4 regions of the Streptomyces gottesmaniae genome follow, and region 4 is predicted to be linked to each of the others. Evidence: riboswitches for the same ligand, from Rfam matches in the RefSeq annotation. Region 4 holds a riboswitch; each other region holds the start of a gene.
What was found. Region 4 has a riboswitch for cyclic di-AMP ahead of RM704_RS14885 (M23 family metallopeptidase). Riboswitches for the same ligand answer to the same signal wherever they lie in the genome.
Positions count from the first base shown of each region.

Region 1: linked by a shared signal. The riboswitch ahead of RM704_RS23815 (C40 family peptidase) and the one ahead of RM704_RS14885 (M23 family metallopeptidase) in region 4 are both predicted to bind cyclic di-AMP.
Region 2: linked by a shared signal. The riboswitch ahead of RM704_RS24655 (M23 family metallopeptidase) and the one ahead of RM704_RS14885 (M23 family metallopeptidase) in region 4 are both predicted to bind cyclic di-AMP.
Region 3: linked by a shared signal. The riboswitch ahead of RM704_RS42445 (LysM peptidoglycan-binding domain-containing protein) and the one ahead of RM704_RS14885 (M23 family metallopeptidase) in region 4 are both predicted to bind cyclic di-AMP.

Region 1 covers NZ_JAVRFJ010000021.1:91,216-94,854, reverse strand. Annotated here, with positions in the region: gene RM704_RS23825 (C40 family peptidase) at 1-283, opposite strand, end outside; gene RM704_RS23820 (hypothetical protein) at 752-1,105, shown strand; gene RM704_RS23815 (C40 family peptidase) at 1,214-2,404, opposite strand; cyclic di-AMP (ydaO/yuaA leader) riboswitch at 2,414-2,571, opposite strand; gene pcrA (DNA helicase PcrA) at 2,827-3,639, shown strand, end outside.
Region 2 covers NZ_JAVRFJ010000022.1:129,986-133,624, forward strand. Annotated here, with positions in the region: gene RM704_RS24645 (GTP cyclohydrolase II) at 1-499, shown strand, start outside; gene RM704_RS24650 (PP2C family protein-serine/threonine phosphatase) at 667-1,770, shown strand; cyclic di-AMP (ydaO/yuaA leader) riboswitch at 2,040-2,201, shown strand; gene RM704_RS24655 (M23 family metallopeptidase) at 2,212-3,273, shown strand; gene RM704_RS24660 (cysteine hydrolase family protein) at 3,367-3,639, shown strand, end outside.
Region 3 covers NZ_JAVRFJ010000064.1:1,857-5,495, reverse strand. Annotated here, with positions in the region: gene RM704_RS42450 (Cof-type HAD-IIB family hydrolase) at 247-1,053, shown strand; gene RM704_RS42445 (LysM peptidoglycan-binding domain-containing protein) at 1,110-1,862, opposite strand; cyclic di-AMP (ydaO/yuaA leader) riboswitch at 1,865-2,076, opposite strand; gene RM704_RS42440 (polyprenyl synthetase family protein) at 2,636-3,639, shown strand, end outside.
Region 4 covers NZ_JAVRFJ010000011.1:137,834-141,472, reverse strand. Annotated here, with positions in the region: gene RM704_RS14895 (HPr family phosphocarrier protein) at 1-87, shown strand, start outside; gene RM704_RS14890 (GntR family transcriptional regulator) at 257-961, opposite strand; gene RM704_RS14885 (M23 family metallopeptidase) at 1,191-1,979, opposite strand; cyclic di-AMP (ydaO/yuaA leader) riboswitch at 1,993-2,166, opposite strand; gene RM704_RS14880 (M16 family metallopeptidase) at 2,370-3,639, opposite strand, start outside.

The DNA.
Region 1 (3,639 bases), on a different contig from region 4:
GTCGTTCGGTGCGTCGGGCGGCCTGGTCGCGCAGTTCTTCGAGGTTCTCCTGCGCCTTGTCGGCCTTCTCCTTCGCGCCGTTGTACTTCTCGGTGGCGACCTCGGCCTCTTGGTACAGCTTGGCCACCTTCGCCTTGACCTGCTCAGGTGTGAGCTGGGGGTCGGCGTGCCCGGTACCGTCGAAACCGGTCGCGCTCGCGGCGCCCGCGAGGGCGATCGTCGCGGCCGTGCGGGCCGTATGGCCGCCGAGCGAGCGCTGTCTGGGCTTGCGGTGCGCTGCCACGTGGAGTCCACGTCCTCTCCGTACGACCGCCGTCCGCAGTACGAACATCGTCTGTCCGTACGGACCGCCTGGGGGGAGCGGTGACACGTCCGGCGGCGGCCCGCACAGGGGGAGCGGGACGCCGCCGGACCTTTCTCGGCGGTGGTGGCCGACTGCCGCCCCTGGCCGGGCGGCGGTGGGGAGCCGGTCACCTGAGGGAGGACGCTAAACCTGGCTGTGATGGCTCGGTAACGCGTTGTACGGAAGTGGCGTGCACCGACTGTGAGGTGACCGTATGTGACCGAGATCCTCGCCTGGCGTCGCCGACTTCACGCTGTGCGATGACCGATGCGGCGATTTCGGACCGGGCGGAGGGGGCGCGGTGCTATGGAGCGCATATATGCAAGATCATCAGGGGGTCGTTCGCCCGTCCCGTCCCACCCGCACCCGGTGCCCTACGGCCCTCGGGTGCCTCATTAGGCTCCGCGCATGGACGTACTCATCCACATCCTCGTCGCCCTCCACATCATCGGCATCGCCTCCCTCCTGGGTGGTTTCCTCACCCAGATGAAGGCCATGGGCCAGGGCACCGCCCGCTTCGTCCCCGCCATGCTGCACGGCGCCCTCGCCATGCTCGTCACCGGTGTCCTCCTCGTCGGCCTCAACCAGGCGGACGACCAGCCCGTCGACAACATCAAGATCGGCGTCAAGCTCGCCCTGCTGATCGTGATCCTCGGCCTGGTCTACGTGAAACGCGACGAGGAGACGGTGGAGAAGCCGCTCTTCGCCCTGGTGGGCGCGCTGACCACCGCGAACGTCTTCATCGCGGTGCTCTGGACCTGAAGGGATCCGTCCGTGTGAGTCCGTCCTGTCCGCGATGGCGAGGGGATGGCTGAGCCGGGACTCCCGGGACGGCGCCGACCGTGTGGACCGGCGCCCGCTGCCCCCGAGTTACGCGGGCCGCACCACGCTGTGGATCGAGGACTCCCCGTCGTAGAAGATCGACTCCTCGCGGACGTACGTGCCCGGCTTGGGAGCGTGGATCATCATGCCGTTGCCGATGTAGAGGCCGACGTGGCCGATGTTGTCGTAGAAGAAGACGAGGTCGCCCGGCTTGGCGTCGGCCAGGGAGACGGTGGTGCCCGCCTCGACCTGGTCGTAGGTGGTGCGCGGGAGGTCGACCCCGGCGGCCTTCCAGGCGGCCTGGGTGAGGCCGGAGCAGTCGTACGAGCCGGGGCCGGTGGCGCCCCAGACATACGGCTTGCCGATCTGCGCGCGGGCGAAGGCGAGGGCCTTGGTGGCCTTCGAGGCGTACGTGGAGTCCTCGACCGGGGCTGTGGTCCCGGTGGTGCCCGGCGACGTCTCCGTGCCGGTGGCGGTCCCTCCCTGGGCCTCCTGGGCCTCCTGGGTGCTCTGCGTCTCCGGGCTCGCCTGTGCCGCCTGCTGCCGCGCGAGCTCCTCCGCCTTGCGGTCGGCCTCCTCCTGCTCGCGCTGTTCGATCGCGGCGAGCCGGGCCTTCTCCGCGGCGGTGAGGGTGGAGAGCAGTTCGCGGGCCTCGGCGAGCTTCGCCTGGACCTTGGCCTTGCTGGTCTTGAGGGCGTTCTGCGACTCGGTGAGCTTCTCGAGGCTGTCGCTCGCCGTCCGGCGCTGCTCCGCCGCGTCGGCCTGCTCGGTGACGTACGCGTCGACGGCCACCTTCTGACGGTCCGTCAACCGGTCCATCAGCTGGTTCTGGTCGAAGTAGTCCTGCGGGTTGTCCGCCAGGAGCAGTGAGGCCTGGTCGGGGGTGGCCGCGCCGGTGCGGTACTGGGCCGCCGCGAACGAGCCCAGCTCCTCCCGCGCCTCGTTCAGCTTCTCCGTGCGCTGGGCGACGTCGTCGAGGAGGGTGTCGACCTTCTTCTTCTGCTTGGTCGTCCTCTCCTTGGCCGCGTTGTAGTTCTCGGTCGCCGACCCTGCCTGACGGTAGAGGTCGTCGACCTTCTTCTCGACCTCCTCCAGGCTCGGCCTGTCGTCGGCGGAGGGTGCGGCGGTGGCCGTCTGGGAGAGCAGAGCCACGGAGGTCAGGGCGGCCGTGGCGAGAGCGGGGGTGCGTATGCCCGCGCGCGTCCGGCCGGTCGGACGCGGCTTGCGGTGCGGCGCCATGGTGCGGCGTCTCCTTCCGTTGTCCGCCTACCGGGTTAGCTGTCGGGTTCGGGCGCAAGCTTCGGAAGGTTTGCCCTACGGCCCGTGCCGCGTGCGGCGTCGGGTCGATTCACCCCAGAGGTCGGTGGGTCCCCGGCTCCGGCGCCCAGGAGAGGCGTGCCGGACTCGGCGGAGGCCGTGCGGCCCGGCGACGTTCGCCGGTTGTGTCGTACGGCCCAAGAGAAGAAGCTAGCCAACTCGTGTGGCCCGTGTGAAGGTTGATGTTCGATATGCCCGATACGTTTTCGTGACCTTAGCCTCTTCCGCGCGATGGGCGGTACGCTCGATCGCTCACCGTCGTGAGGTGTGCGCGATGAGTGGTGCGTGCGGACTTCCCGGGGCGGCCCCTGGCTGTCAGTGGGGGCGCCTAGACTCGGAGAGCGATGAGCAGCCTCTTTGACGACAGCTTCCTGGCGGACCTCCAGGCCCCCCGTGGCCACGCGGAGGAGCCCCCGCCGCCGCCCGAGGACGATCACGTACCGGAGCCGCTTCCGGACGATCTGTTCGGCGGGAAGTTCGACGTACCACCGGACCGGGACGCCTACTACCGGGGCGGCGCCCCCCGCCCGGCCCTCGACGCGGCGGCCCTCCTGGACGGGCTGAACGAGAACCAGCGCGCGGCCGTCGTGCATGCCGGGTCCCCCCTGCTCATCGTCGCCGGTGCCGGCTCCGGCAAGACCCGGGTGCTCACCCACCGCATCGCCCACCTGCTCGGTGAGCGGCAGGTCCACCCGGGCCAGATCCTCGCGATCACCTTCACCAACAAGGCCGCCGGTGAGATGAAGGAGCGCGTCGAGCAGCTCGTCGGTCCGCGCGCGAACGCGATGTGGGTCATGACCTTCCACAGCGCCTGCGTCCGGATCCTGCGGCGCGAGTCGAAGAAGCTCGGCTTCACGTCCTCCTTCTCGATCTACGACGCCGCCGACAGCAAGCGGCTGATGGCGCTCGTCTGCCGTGATCTGGACCTCGACCCGAAGCGCTTCCCGCCCAAGTCCTTCAGCGCCAAGATCTCGAACCTGAAGAACGAGCTGATCGACGAGGAGGACTTCGCCGCCCAGGCCGCCGACGGCTTCGAGAAGACCCTCGCCCAGGCCTACGCGCTCTACCAGTCCCGCCTCCGCGAGGCGAACGCACTGGACTTCGACGACCTGATCATGACGACGGTCAATCTGCTGCGCGCCTTCCCGGACGTCGCC
Region 2 (3,639 bases), on a different contig from region 4:
CACGGCCCCGCTGGTCCGGCTGCACTCCGAGTGCCTGACCGGCGACGTGTTCGGCTCGGCCCGCTGCGACTGCGGCCCGCAGCTGCGCGAGGCGGTGGAGCGGATCGCCGACCGCGGCGGCGTCCTCCTCTACCTCCGCCAGGAGGGCCGGGGCATCGGCCTCTACAACAAGCTCGACGCGTACGCCCTCCAGGACCAGGGCCTCGACACCTACGAGGCGAACGCGGCGCTCGGACTGCCGGAGGACGCCCGGGACTACACGGCGGCGGCCCAGATGCTGGGCGCCCTCGGCATCGACGAGCTCGACCTGCTCTCCAACAACCCCGACAAGGCCCTGCAGCTGCGCGACCTCGGCGTGGGCGTCCGCGACCGCGTCCCCACGGGCGTCTTCACCACCGCCCACAACGTCCGCTACCTCCGCGCCAAGGTCCTCCAGACCCAGCACACCCTCCCCCTGCACGAGCTGACGGGCGGTCTGACGGGCCTCTCGGCGGGCTGAGCCCGGCCGCCTGCCCGCCCCCTGCCGCGCCGGCCCTCCCGCCCCCGCTGCGCCCGCCCTCCCACACGTCCTCCGACGGGGCCTAGCCCACTCGGCCCCACCGACTAGCCCCGCCGCCCACCGCCGGAAACCCTGTACCCGTGGGGCAGCGAGAGGGCGCGGAGGACATGCGGGAGCCGGGCGGGCGCCGGTTCCCGTCCGCCCGTACGCTCGCCCGCGCCCTTCCCGTGCTGCTGATCGCCATCGGGCTCTTCTACGATCACTTCACCCCGCGCGAGTTCACCGCGATCCCCTTCTTCACTGCCGCGCCCCTGGTGACGGCCCCGCTCTTCACGCTGTACGGCACGGTGATCGTCGGCGCCGTGTCGGTGGCCGGCATCAGCGCCGTACGCGTCTATGACGTCGACTCCGGCCACGAGGACGCGATCACCGAGATCGTCACGGTCGCCACCGTCGCCGTACTGGCCGTCCTGATCAACCGCCTCGTGCGCCGCAGCGACGCCCGGCTCGCCACGGCCCGGGAGATCGCCGAGGCCGCGCAGCGGGCCGTACTGCCGGTGCCGCAGGAGTGGATCGGCGGGCTGGAGATCGCCGCGCGGTACGAGGCCGCGCAGGCCGGGGCGTCGATCGGCGGCGATCTGTACGCGGTGCAGGACTCACCCCACGGCGTACGGCTGATCGTCGGCGACGTACGCGGCAAGGGGCTGGGGGCGGTGTCGGCGGTGGCGGTGCTGATCGGGGCGTTCCGGGAGGCGGCCGAGCAGGAGGCGACGCTCGAAGCGGTGGTCCAGCGACTGGAACGGGCGCTGGACCGGGAGGCCACGCGGCGGGAGGCCACGCGACGGGACGCGGCGGTGGAGTTCGAGGGGTTCGTGACGGCCGTGCTCGCCGAGTTCCCGCACGGCGCGGGCCGCGCCCGGATCGTCAACCGGGGCCACCCCTCCCCCCTGATGCTGCACGCCGACGGGACCCTGTGCACGTTGGACGCCCCGCAGCCCGCGCTGCCGCTCGGCATGGACGACCTGGGCACCTGGCCCGACCGCGCGGAGGAGACCGGGTTCCCGCCCGGAGCCACGCTGCTCTTCTACACCGACGGCCTCTCCGAGGCGCGGGACGCGCACGGCGTCTTCTACGACCCGGCCGCACGCCTCGCCGGCCGTGTCTTCACCGCCCCGCGCGCCCTGCTGACGACGCTCGCGGAGGAGGTGCGCCGACACGCGGGCGACCGCACCACGGACGACATGGCCCTCCTGGCGGTCCGCCGTCCCTGAGGTGCCGAGGTCACCGAACACCAGGCCGCCGAACGGCGGTGTCACCGAGCGTGTCCGTCCCACCGTCCTCCGTATAACAACTGACGTCACGTCAGGGCGACTGTTACTCGTGAGTCAAGGTCAACTCGCCCGTTTTCGGCCCCTCATGACCCGTAAAGTCCAGCGGGAAAGCCGGAACGATCATTAAGAACAGCTTGGAATGGAGTACTGGCGTCTATTAACGTTCGATAACGCAGCGCGGTCGTCCCAGCCGTCACAAGAGACGGCTCCGTGCTCACGCGTCGAATCCCGCAAGGGAACCGGGGAACCACCACCCTGGGGTGAATCGCACGCAAACCGCCGTGGCAGTCCGCACGACCGGTTTACGCGCGTAGGAGACCTTCCTGCTCCGAACCCGTCAGCTAACCCGGTAGGCGAAAAGGAAGGAAGGAGTACGCCTACGTGGCGTCGAACCGGTCCGCGACCGAAGCCCCGTTCGTGCCGACCCAACGCGACGGCGAGAGCCAGACGTTCGGCTACGGCAGCTACAACAGCGACAACGAGGGCCCCTGGCAGGAGTGGAACCCCAGCGAGGACACCCTGCGCCCCGTTCGCGGTCGGCACCGCGTCGCCAAGAAGAGCGGCGTACTCGCCCGTAACGGACTTGCCCGTAGCTCCACGGTGCTCGGCGTCGGTGTCATAGCCGCCGTCAGCGGTGCCGGGATGGCCAGCGCGCAGTCCGGCAAGGCCCCGGTCTCCATATCGATGCCCGACATGCCGAACGTCGGCTCGGTCTTCGAGGACGAGGCCGACGAGCCGGAGCCCGAGGTCTCCAAGACCCCGCTCAGCAGCGCCGGTCTGACCGCCGCCGAGACCGAACAGGGCACCGCGGACGCCGGCGAGGCGCTGCGCGCCCGCATCATGGCGCAGGCCGAGTCCCAGCAGGACGCCTTCGACAAGGCCGCCGCCGAGGCCGCGCAGACCGCCGCCGCGGACAAGGCCGCCGAGCAGGCCGCCCAGGAGAAGAAGGAAGCCGAGGCCAAGGAGGCCGCCGCCAAGAAGAAGGCGGAGGAGGAGGCCGCGGAGAAGAAGGAAGCCGAGCGCCTCGCCGCCCTGGCCAAGCAGTTCGCTCTCCCCACCTCCTCGTACACCCTCACCTCCACCTTCGGTCAGGCCGGCCCGTACTGGTCCTCCGGCTACCACACCGGCCTCGACTTCGCGGCCCCCACCGGCACCCTCATCAAGGCCGTCCACAGCGGCACCATCACGCAGGCCGGCTACGAGGGCTCCTACGGCTACAAGACCGTCCTCACCCTCGATGACGGCACCGAGATCTGGTACGCCCACCAGTCCTCCATCGGTGTCAGCGTCGGCCAGAAGGTCGCCACCGGGGACGTCATCGGCCGCGTCGGCGCCACCGGCAACGTGACCGGCGCCCACCTCCACATGGAGGTCCACCCCGGCGGCTCCAGCAGCGGCATCGACCCGGCGGCCTGGCTCCGCAGCAAGGGCCTCACCCCGTAGTCCGTCGCCACCTAAGACAGAACCAGCGACGCCGCGTCCGCCCTCGGGCCCACGCGGCGTTCGTCTTGTTCTCCCGGAGAAGGGACGGCAGGCATGGCGAAGAGCGCACTTCTGGTGATGGACGTCCAACGGGACGTCGTGGCCATCGCCGACGACGGTTCCGGATATCTGCCGCGCCTGCGCGGGGCGATCGACGGAGCCCGGGCCGCCGACATTCCCGTGATCTACGTGGTGATGGGGTTACGGCCGGGCGATCCGCGGGTCAGCCCGCGCAACAAGGTGATGGCGAACGTCCTGCGGGCCGGCCTGTTCACCGAGGGCGAGCCCGGCACCGAGATCCACGACGACGTCGCGCCCCGGCAGGGC
Region 3 (3,639 bases), on a different contig from region 4:
TGGGGCGGTGCGTGGCGGGGTGCGGGTCCTTCGTGACGGGGTGCGGGTCGGTCGTGGCTGATCGCGCCGTTCCCCGCGCCCCTTTCCCGGCCTGCGGTCGGCTCAAGGGGCGCAGGCCCCCTCGTCCCGCTGAACCCGCGTTCGGGCAAAGGGTGTTGACGTACGGGTGCCGTGGGGCGGTCGGGACGCCGGACGTCGTCCGGTTCGAGTCGAACCGATGGGGCGCGGCATCCGTATTCTCTGATCATGGCCGCTCCCACCGCATATTCACTCATCGCCACTGACCTGGACGGAACGCTCCTGCGCAGTGACGACACGCTCTCCGACCGGTCCCTCGCCGCGCTGGCGCGGGCCACGGAGGCCGGGGCCCAGCACCTCGTGGTGACGGGACGGCCGGCACCGAGAGTGCGCCCCCTCTTCGACGACCTCGGCAGCAGGGGGCTCGCGGTGTGCGGACAGGGCGCGCAGTTGTACGACCCCGGCGCGGACCGGCTGCTCTGGTCGGTCACCCTGGACAGGGAACTCGCCGAGACCGCGCTCGGCAAGATCGAGGCGGAGGTCGGTCAGGTGTACGCGGCGGTCGACCAGGACGGCGTCGACGGCCTCACCCTGATCGAGCCCGGCTACCTCATGCCGCACCCCACGCTGCCCGCGGTGCGGGTGCCGCGCCGGGACGACCTGTGGTGCGAGCCGATCAGCAAGGTGCTGCTGCGCCATCCCTATCTGTCGGACGACGAGTTGGCCTCGGCGGCGCGGATGGCGGTCGGTTCGCTGGCGACGGTCACCATGTCGGGGCCCGGCACCGTCGAACTCCAGCCATGCGGCATCACCAAGGCGACGGGTCTCGCGCTGGCCGCCGACCATCTCGGTCTGTCCCCGGACGAGACCATCGCCTTCGGTGACATGCCCAACGACATCCCGATGTTCGACTGGGCCGCGCACGGCGTCGCCATGGCCAACGCCCACCCCGAACTCAAGGCCGTGGCCGACGAGGTGACCCTCTCCAACGAGGACGACGGGATCGCGGTCGTGCTGGACCGGCTGTTCCACTGAACAAACGTTCCCCTGGGCCCGCCGGCCCAGGGGAACGAGTGCGGAGTGGGTGGGGCTCAGTAGGCGCCGAACACGTTGTCGATCGAGCCGTACCGGTCGGCGGCGTAGTTGCAGGCCGCCGTGATGTTCGCGACCGGGTCGTACGGGTCGTACGGGGTGCCGGACACGTGGTACGCGGCGAAGGTCGGGTCGATGACCTGGAGGAGGCCCTTCGACGGGGTGCCCGCTGCCGCGTTGGAGTCCCAGTTGTTGATCGCCAGCGGGTTGCCCGAGGACTCACGCATGATGTTGCGGTGGATCCCGTTGTATGTCCCGGGGATTCCCTTTTGCGCCATGATGTCCAGCGACTCGCGGATCCAGCCGTCGAGGTTGTTCGCGTACGTCTTGACCGACGCCTGCGTGGCCGTGGAGGTCTGCGAGGCCGTCGACGACTTCTTCGCCGTGGCCGCCTTCGTCCCGTTCACCTTCAGCTTCAGGCCCGGACGGATCAGGGCCGGGTTGTCGCCGACGGCCGCGCGGTTGTCCTTGTAGAGCCGTTGCCAGCCGCCCTTGGTGCGGTGCTCCCGGGCGATGGAGGAGAGCGTGTCGCCGGAGACCACGGTGTAGGTCGTGGACTTGGTCTGCGCGGCCGCCGGCGCGGACTGCGCGGCCGACTGGACGGAGCCGGCGGCCTGGGCCGGGGTGGCGGCGCTCGCGGTCGTGGCGACCGTGAGCGGGAGGGCCAGGGCGGCCCCGCCCGTTCCGGCGGCGAGCACGCCACGGGTGAACGCGTTGCTTCTGGGACGGCGGTGTTTGCCTCGTGCGGGCATGGCAAGTTCCTCTCCGTCGCCTGCGAGGTGAGCTGTCGGGTTCGGGCTGGAGATGCCCGGCCACGTGCGTCGCCCGGGCGGTCGCTGTGCGTGCCGCGTCCGCCGGGCGTACTGCGCGTGGCTTCACCCCGAGCCGGTCCGATGGGGGAAATGCCGGACCGGCGCTTACCTGGGTCCCCCGCTCCTGCCGTGCGTGGATGAGTGGTCAATGGGTGGGGGTCCGGGCGGCGGCAGGATTCGGCGGTCCGTCCGGACGGGGTGTGAACGTATGCGAGAGCACACGATCGGAACAAGTCCCGGTTTGGCCGGTAGGTCTAGTTGACCTTGACTTTGGTGTGATTCGGCGGCAATTGCCGATGCGTGTTCCTGGGTCAACTTGCCTACCGCAAAGGGAAAGTCCGCCCGGCGCCGGAAGGTTGCCCCAGGCTGGGCGGGTGACTCAACTCACGGGAGGAGTCGGGTGAAGTGCTCGCTTTACGGCAAATCGGTCAACTCGGACCGGGGGTTTAGGGACGCCTTCGGTGGTGTACCGGGGACCTCCGGGGGTCTCCGGCTTCTCCGGCGGCGGAGCGGGGACCCGGGGCGGGTCTCGCGCGGGTGCCGTACGCGCGTCGACCCGTGGGCGCTCGTGGTGATCGAAAGGTGACCGGATACGCTGACTCGGGTGATGGCAGCGACAGATCGACAAACTGTGTCATCGACCGTGAGAGCGACCCAGACCGACCGTGTGACCGTGTGACCGTCAGTAGACGTCAGCAGACAGGAGAACCCTCGTGACCGTCGTCGAGCCATTTGGGCTGAGCGCGCGGGACCAGGCTCTCGAAGCCGATGTCCAGGCCGGAATGGCGGCCGTCGAAGAGGGTCTGCTGGAGGCGACCAAGAGCGAGGTCCCCTTCATCCAGGAGGCCGCCCAGCATCTGCTGCGCGCGGGCGGGAAGCGGTTCCGTCCGCTGCTGGTGATGCTCGCGGCGCAGTTCGGGGACCCGTACGCGCCGGGTGTCGTGCCCTCGGCGGTCGTGGTCGAGCTGACCCATCTGGCCACGCTGTACCACGACGACGTGATGGACGAGGCCGAGGTGCGCCGGGGCGTGCCGAGTGCCAACGCCCGCTGGGACAACTCGCTCGCCGTCCTCACCGGCGACTTCCTCTTCGCCCGCGCCTCCCACGTCCTCGCCGACCTCGGCCCCGACGCCGTCCGCATCCAGGCCGAGGCCTTCGAACGGCTGGTCACCGGACAGATCCTGGAGACCGCCGGGCCGCGCGACGGACGCGACCCCATCGAGCACTACCTCGACGTGCTGGGCGGCAAGACCGGGTCGCTGGTCGCGGTCGCCGGACGGCTCGGCGCACTGATGGCCGGGGCCGACGAGACCGTGGTCGACGTGCTGACCCAGTACGGGGAGCGGCTCGGTGTCGCCTTCCAACTCGCCGACGACGTCCTCGACATCGCCTCCGACTCGCACGAGTCGGGCAAGACCCCCGGCACGGACCTCCGCGAGGGCGTGCCGACCATGCCGGTGCTGCGGCTGCGCGAGCGGGCGGGCCGGCTGGGGCTGGCGGACGACATCGCCCTGTGCGAGCTGCTCGACTCCGACCTCACCGACGACGCCCGCCACGCCGAGGCCCTGGCCCGGCTCCGCGTCCACCCCGCCCTGGAGCAGGCCCGCCGCGACACCATCCGGTACGCGGAGGAGGCCCGCGCCGTGCTGGCCCCCCTCCCCGAGTGCGACGCGAAGGCGGCGCTGGTGGAGCTGTGCGACGCCGTGGTGCACCGCGC
Region 4 (3,639 bases):
TCCGACGCCGAGGGCGCGGACGCCGCGCTCGACCGTCTGGCGAAGCTCGTCGCCGAGGGGCTCGAAGAGCTCCCCGAGACGGTCTGAGCGACCGGGTAACCGAAGCGGAAAGGCCTGAAAAGCCGCCCCGCAGACACACCGAAGGGCTCGCCCGATTTATCGGGCGAGCCCTTCGCATTTCCGTCCGGTTTCCGTTCTGCGGGCAGCAGAAATAATGCCCTTCGGAATTCTTCCCTCTTTGTATACGGCGCCTGTGTTAATGCCGCAGGCTCGGCATGTTTACGGGGTGTTGCGAAGTCCTCACACGCTCCGGCCGCTCCGCCCCGCCGGTCCCGGCCGGAAATCGGAGCCGGTGCGCGGCGGTGGCCCGCTCGGTGTGCAGGGACGTGATCGTCCGGGCCCGGTCGCTGTCGCCACGCGCGACCGCGTCCACGATGCCGCCGTGCTCGGCCCAGGACTCCACGGGGTCGGCCGGCGCCTCGACCGCGTACATCCAGGCGATCTTGTGCCGCAGCTGGGCGAGCGTCGAGGTCAGGGCGGGGCTGCCGGAGGCCTGCGCGAGCGTCTCGTGGAACCAGCCGCCCAGCGAGCGCAGATCCTCGCTGTTGCCCCTCCTGGCCCGCTCCTGGCCCAGCCTGACCAGGCCCCGCAACACCTTCAGGTGCGCCTCCGTACGGCGCTGCGCGGCGCGGGCGGCCCCCAGGGGCTCCAGCAGCATGCGCATCTCCAGCAGGTCGGCGGCCTCCTGCTCGGTCGGCTCGGCGACGCACGCGCCCGCGTGCCGACGGGTCACCACGAAACCCTCGGCCTCCAGCGTGCGCAACGCCTCACGCACGGGCACCCGGCTGACGCCGTAACGGCGGGCGAGCAGTTCCTCGGTGAGCCGGCTGCCGCGCTCGTAGACACCCGCGACGATGTCATCACGGATCGCCGTGCATACCGAGTGCGCCGGAATACGCATGACCGACCTCCGCCTTAATCCCCGTGAAACGTCGATGATTGACGTGTGTTCCAGCGACTCTATTGCAGCGAGCCGGAATTTCCGATGGCGGACCGGAATCCAGGGATATTTTTTGGACAGGAGGTTCGTCACAAGAGGTGCGTCACAACAGGTTTGCTCGGCAGGTACGCACAACGAGGAAAGCCCCGGCTCGGTGAGCCGGGGCCTCCTGGGAAGCGTCGGAAGCGCGTCAGACGTTCACGCCGTGCGAGCGCAGGTACGCGGCGGGGTCGATGTCCGAGCCGTACTCGGCCGTCGTGCGGGCCTCGAAGTGCAGGTGGGCGCCGGTGACGTTGCCGGTCGCCCCGGAGAGGCCTATCTGCTGGCCGGGGGTGACCGTCTGGCCGACGGAGACGCCGATGGACGACAGGTGGCCGTACTGGGTGTACGTGCCGTCGTTCATCTTGATGACGATGTTGTTGCCGTAGGCGCCGCCCCAGCCCGCCTCCACGACGGTGCCGGAGCCGACCGCGAGGACGGCGGTGCCGGACGCGGCGTGGAAGTCGACACCGGTGTGGCTGCCGGAGGACCAGACGGCGCCGCCGGTCTTGTAGCCGGTGGAGATGTAGGAGCCGTTGATGGGGGCGACGTAGGCGTTGAGGCGCTCGCGCTCGGCCGCACGGGCGGCGCGGGCCTTGATCTCCTCGCGCTCCTTGGCGGCGGCACGTTCCTGCTCGGCCTTCTCGGCGGCGGCCTTCCTGGCCTCCTCCTGCGCCTTCTTCTTGACGGCGGCCACCTCGGCGGCCTGCTGCTGGGCCACGGCCTGGGCGTCGACCTGGTCCGCGACCGTGTCGCCGAGGGTGATGATCTGGTTCAGGCCGGTCTGCTCGACGGCGGGCTCCTCCGCGGCGAGCGCGGGGCCGGCCAGAGTGCCGAGGACACCGGTGGTGGTGAGAGCGGCTACGCCCACGTTCCTCGTGGTCGTGCGCTGCACACGGCCGGGACGGCGGTGCTTCCCGGGGGCGCGGGTGAACGCCATGAAGTGGCTGGTCCTTTCCTTCCTTCTCGCCTACCGGGTTAGCTGACGGGTTCGGAGCAGGAAGGTCTCCTACGGCTACCCCCCGTTTCGCGTCGCTCCGCGAAGGGCACCCGATTCACCCCAGGGACTGTGATGGGTCCCCGGCTCCCCTGGCTCGCGCCATGCGGGGACTCGGCGATGACTGTCCGGTGCCGCGGGTGCGGCGAACTTCTGACGAACAGCCGGACCGACGCTAAGTGGGCCGTCTTCGAAATAACAAACGGATCACAGGATTTGTTGCGTACGCCACAGGTCAGACACGCAACCTCCGCCATCAATAGGGACAAACGAGGGCCCTGGTGACTCTTCCGTCACCAGGGCCCCACTGACACGCGTCCGCCCGGTCGGCCCCTACTCGGCCGGGACGACGGTGACTTCGCCGATTCCGAGGGCCCTGACGGGCTCCTCGATCTGCGCGGCGTCCCCGACGAGGACGGTCACCAGACGGTCCACCGGGAAGGCGCTCACGGCCGCCGCGGTGGCCTCCACGGTGCCGGTGGCGGCGAGTTGGCGGTACAGCGTCGACTGGTAGTCGTCCGGCAGGTACTGCTCGACCTGGTCGGCCAGCGTGCTCGCCACGGCCGCGGCCGTCTCGAACTTGAGGGGGGCGACCCCGACGAGGTTCTGCACGGCGACGTCACGCTCGGCGTCGGTCAGGCCCTCGGCGGCGAGAGTGCGCAGCACCGTCCACAGGTCGTCGAGCGCCGGCCCGGTGTTGGGGGTGTCGACGGAGCCGCTGATGGCGAGCATCGCGATGCCCGAACCGTCGGGCGCGGCCCGCAGCACCTGGCCGAACGCCCGCACGCCGTAGGTGTAGCCCTTCTCCTCGCGCAGGACGCGGTCCAGGCGGGAGGTGAGGGTCCCGCCGAGGCAGTAGGTGCCGAGCACCTGAGCCGGCCACACACGGTCGTGCCGGTCGGCGCCCACCCGGCCGATGAGCAACTGGGTCTGCACGGAACCGGGGCGGTCCACGATGATCACGCGCCCGGTGTCGTCCGCGCTCACCGACGGCACGGGGCGCGGCGCCGCCGGGGAGCCGGTCCAGGCGCCCAGGGTGTCCCCGAGCAGCGCGTCGAGGTCGACGCCCGTGAGGTCGCCGACGACCACGGCGGTGGCCGTCGCGGGGCGTACGTGCCGCTCGTAGAAGGCGCGTACGGCCGCGGAGTCGATGCCCTCGACGGTCTCCTCGGTGCCCTGGCGGGGCCGCGACATCCGGGAGGTGGCCGGGAACAGCTGCTTGGAGAGCTCCTTGGCGGCCCGGCGACCGGGGTTGGCGGTCTCATGCGGGATCTCGTCGAGCCGGTTGGCCACCAGCCGCTCGATCTCGCCGTCCTCGAAGGCGGGGGCCCGCAGGGCGTCGGCGAGCAGGCCGAGGGCCTTCTCCAGCCGCGACACCGGCACTTCGAGGGACAGGCGTACGCCGGGGTGGTCGGCGTGCGAGTCGAGGGTGGCGCCGCAGCGCTCCAGCTCGGCGGCGAACTCCTCGGCCGTGTGCTTGTCGGTGCCCTCGGAGAAGGCCCTGGTCATGATGGTGGCGACGCCCTCGATGCCGGCGGGCTCGGCGTCCAGGGGCGCGTCGAGGAGCACCTCGACGGCGACGACCTGCTGGCCGGGGCGGTGG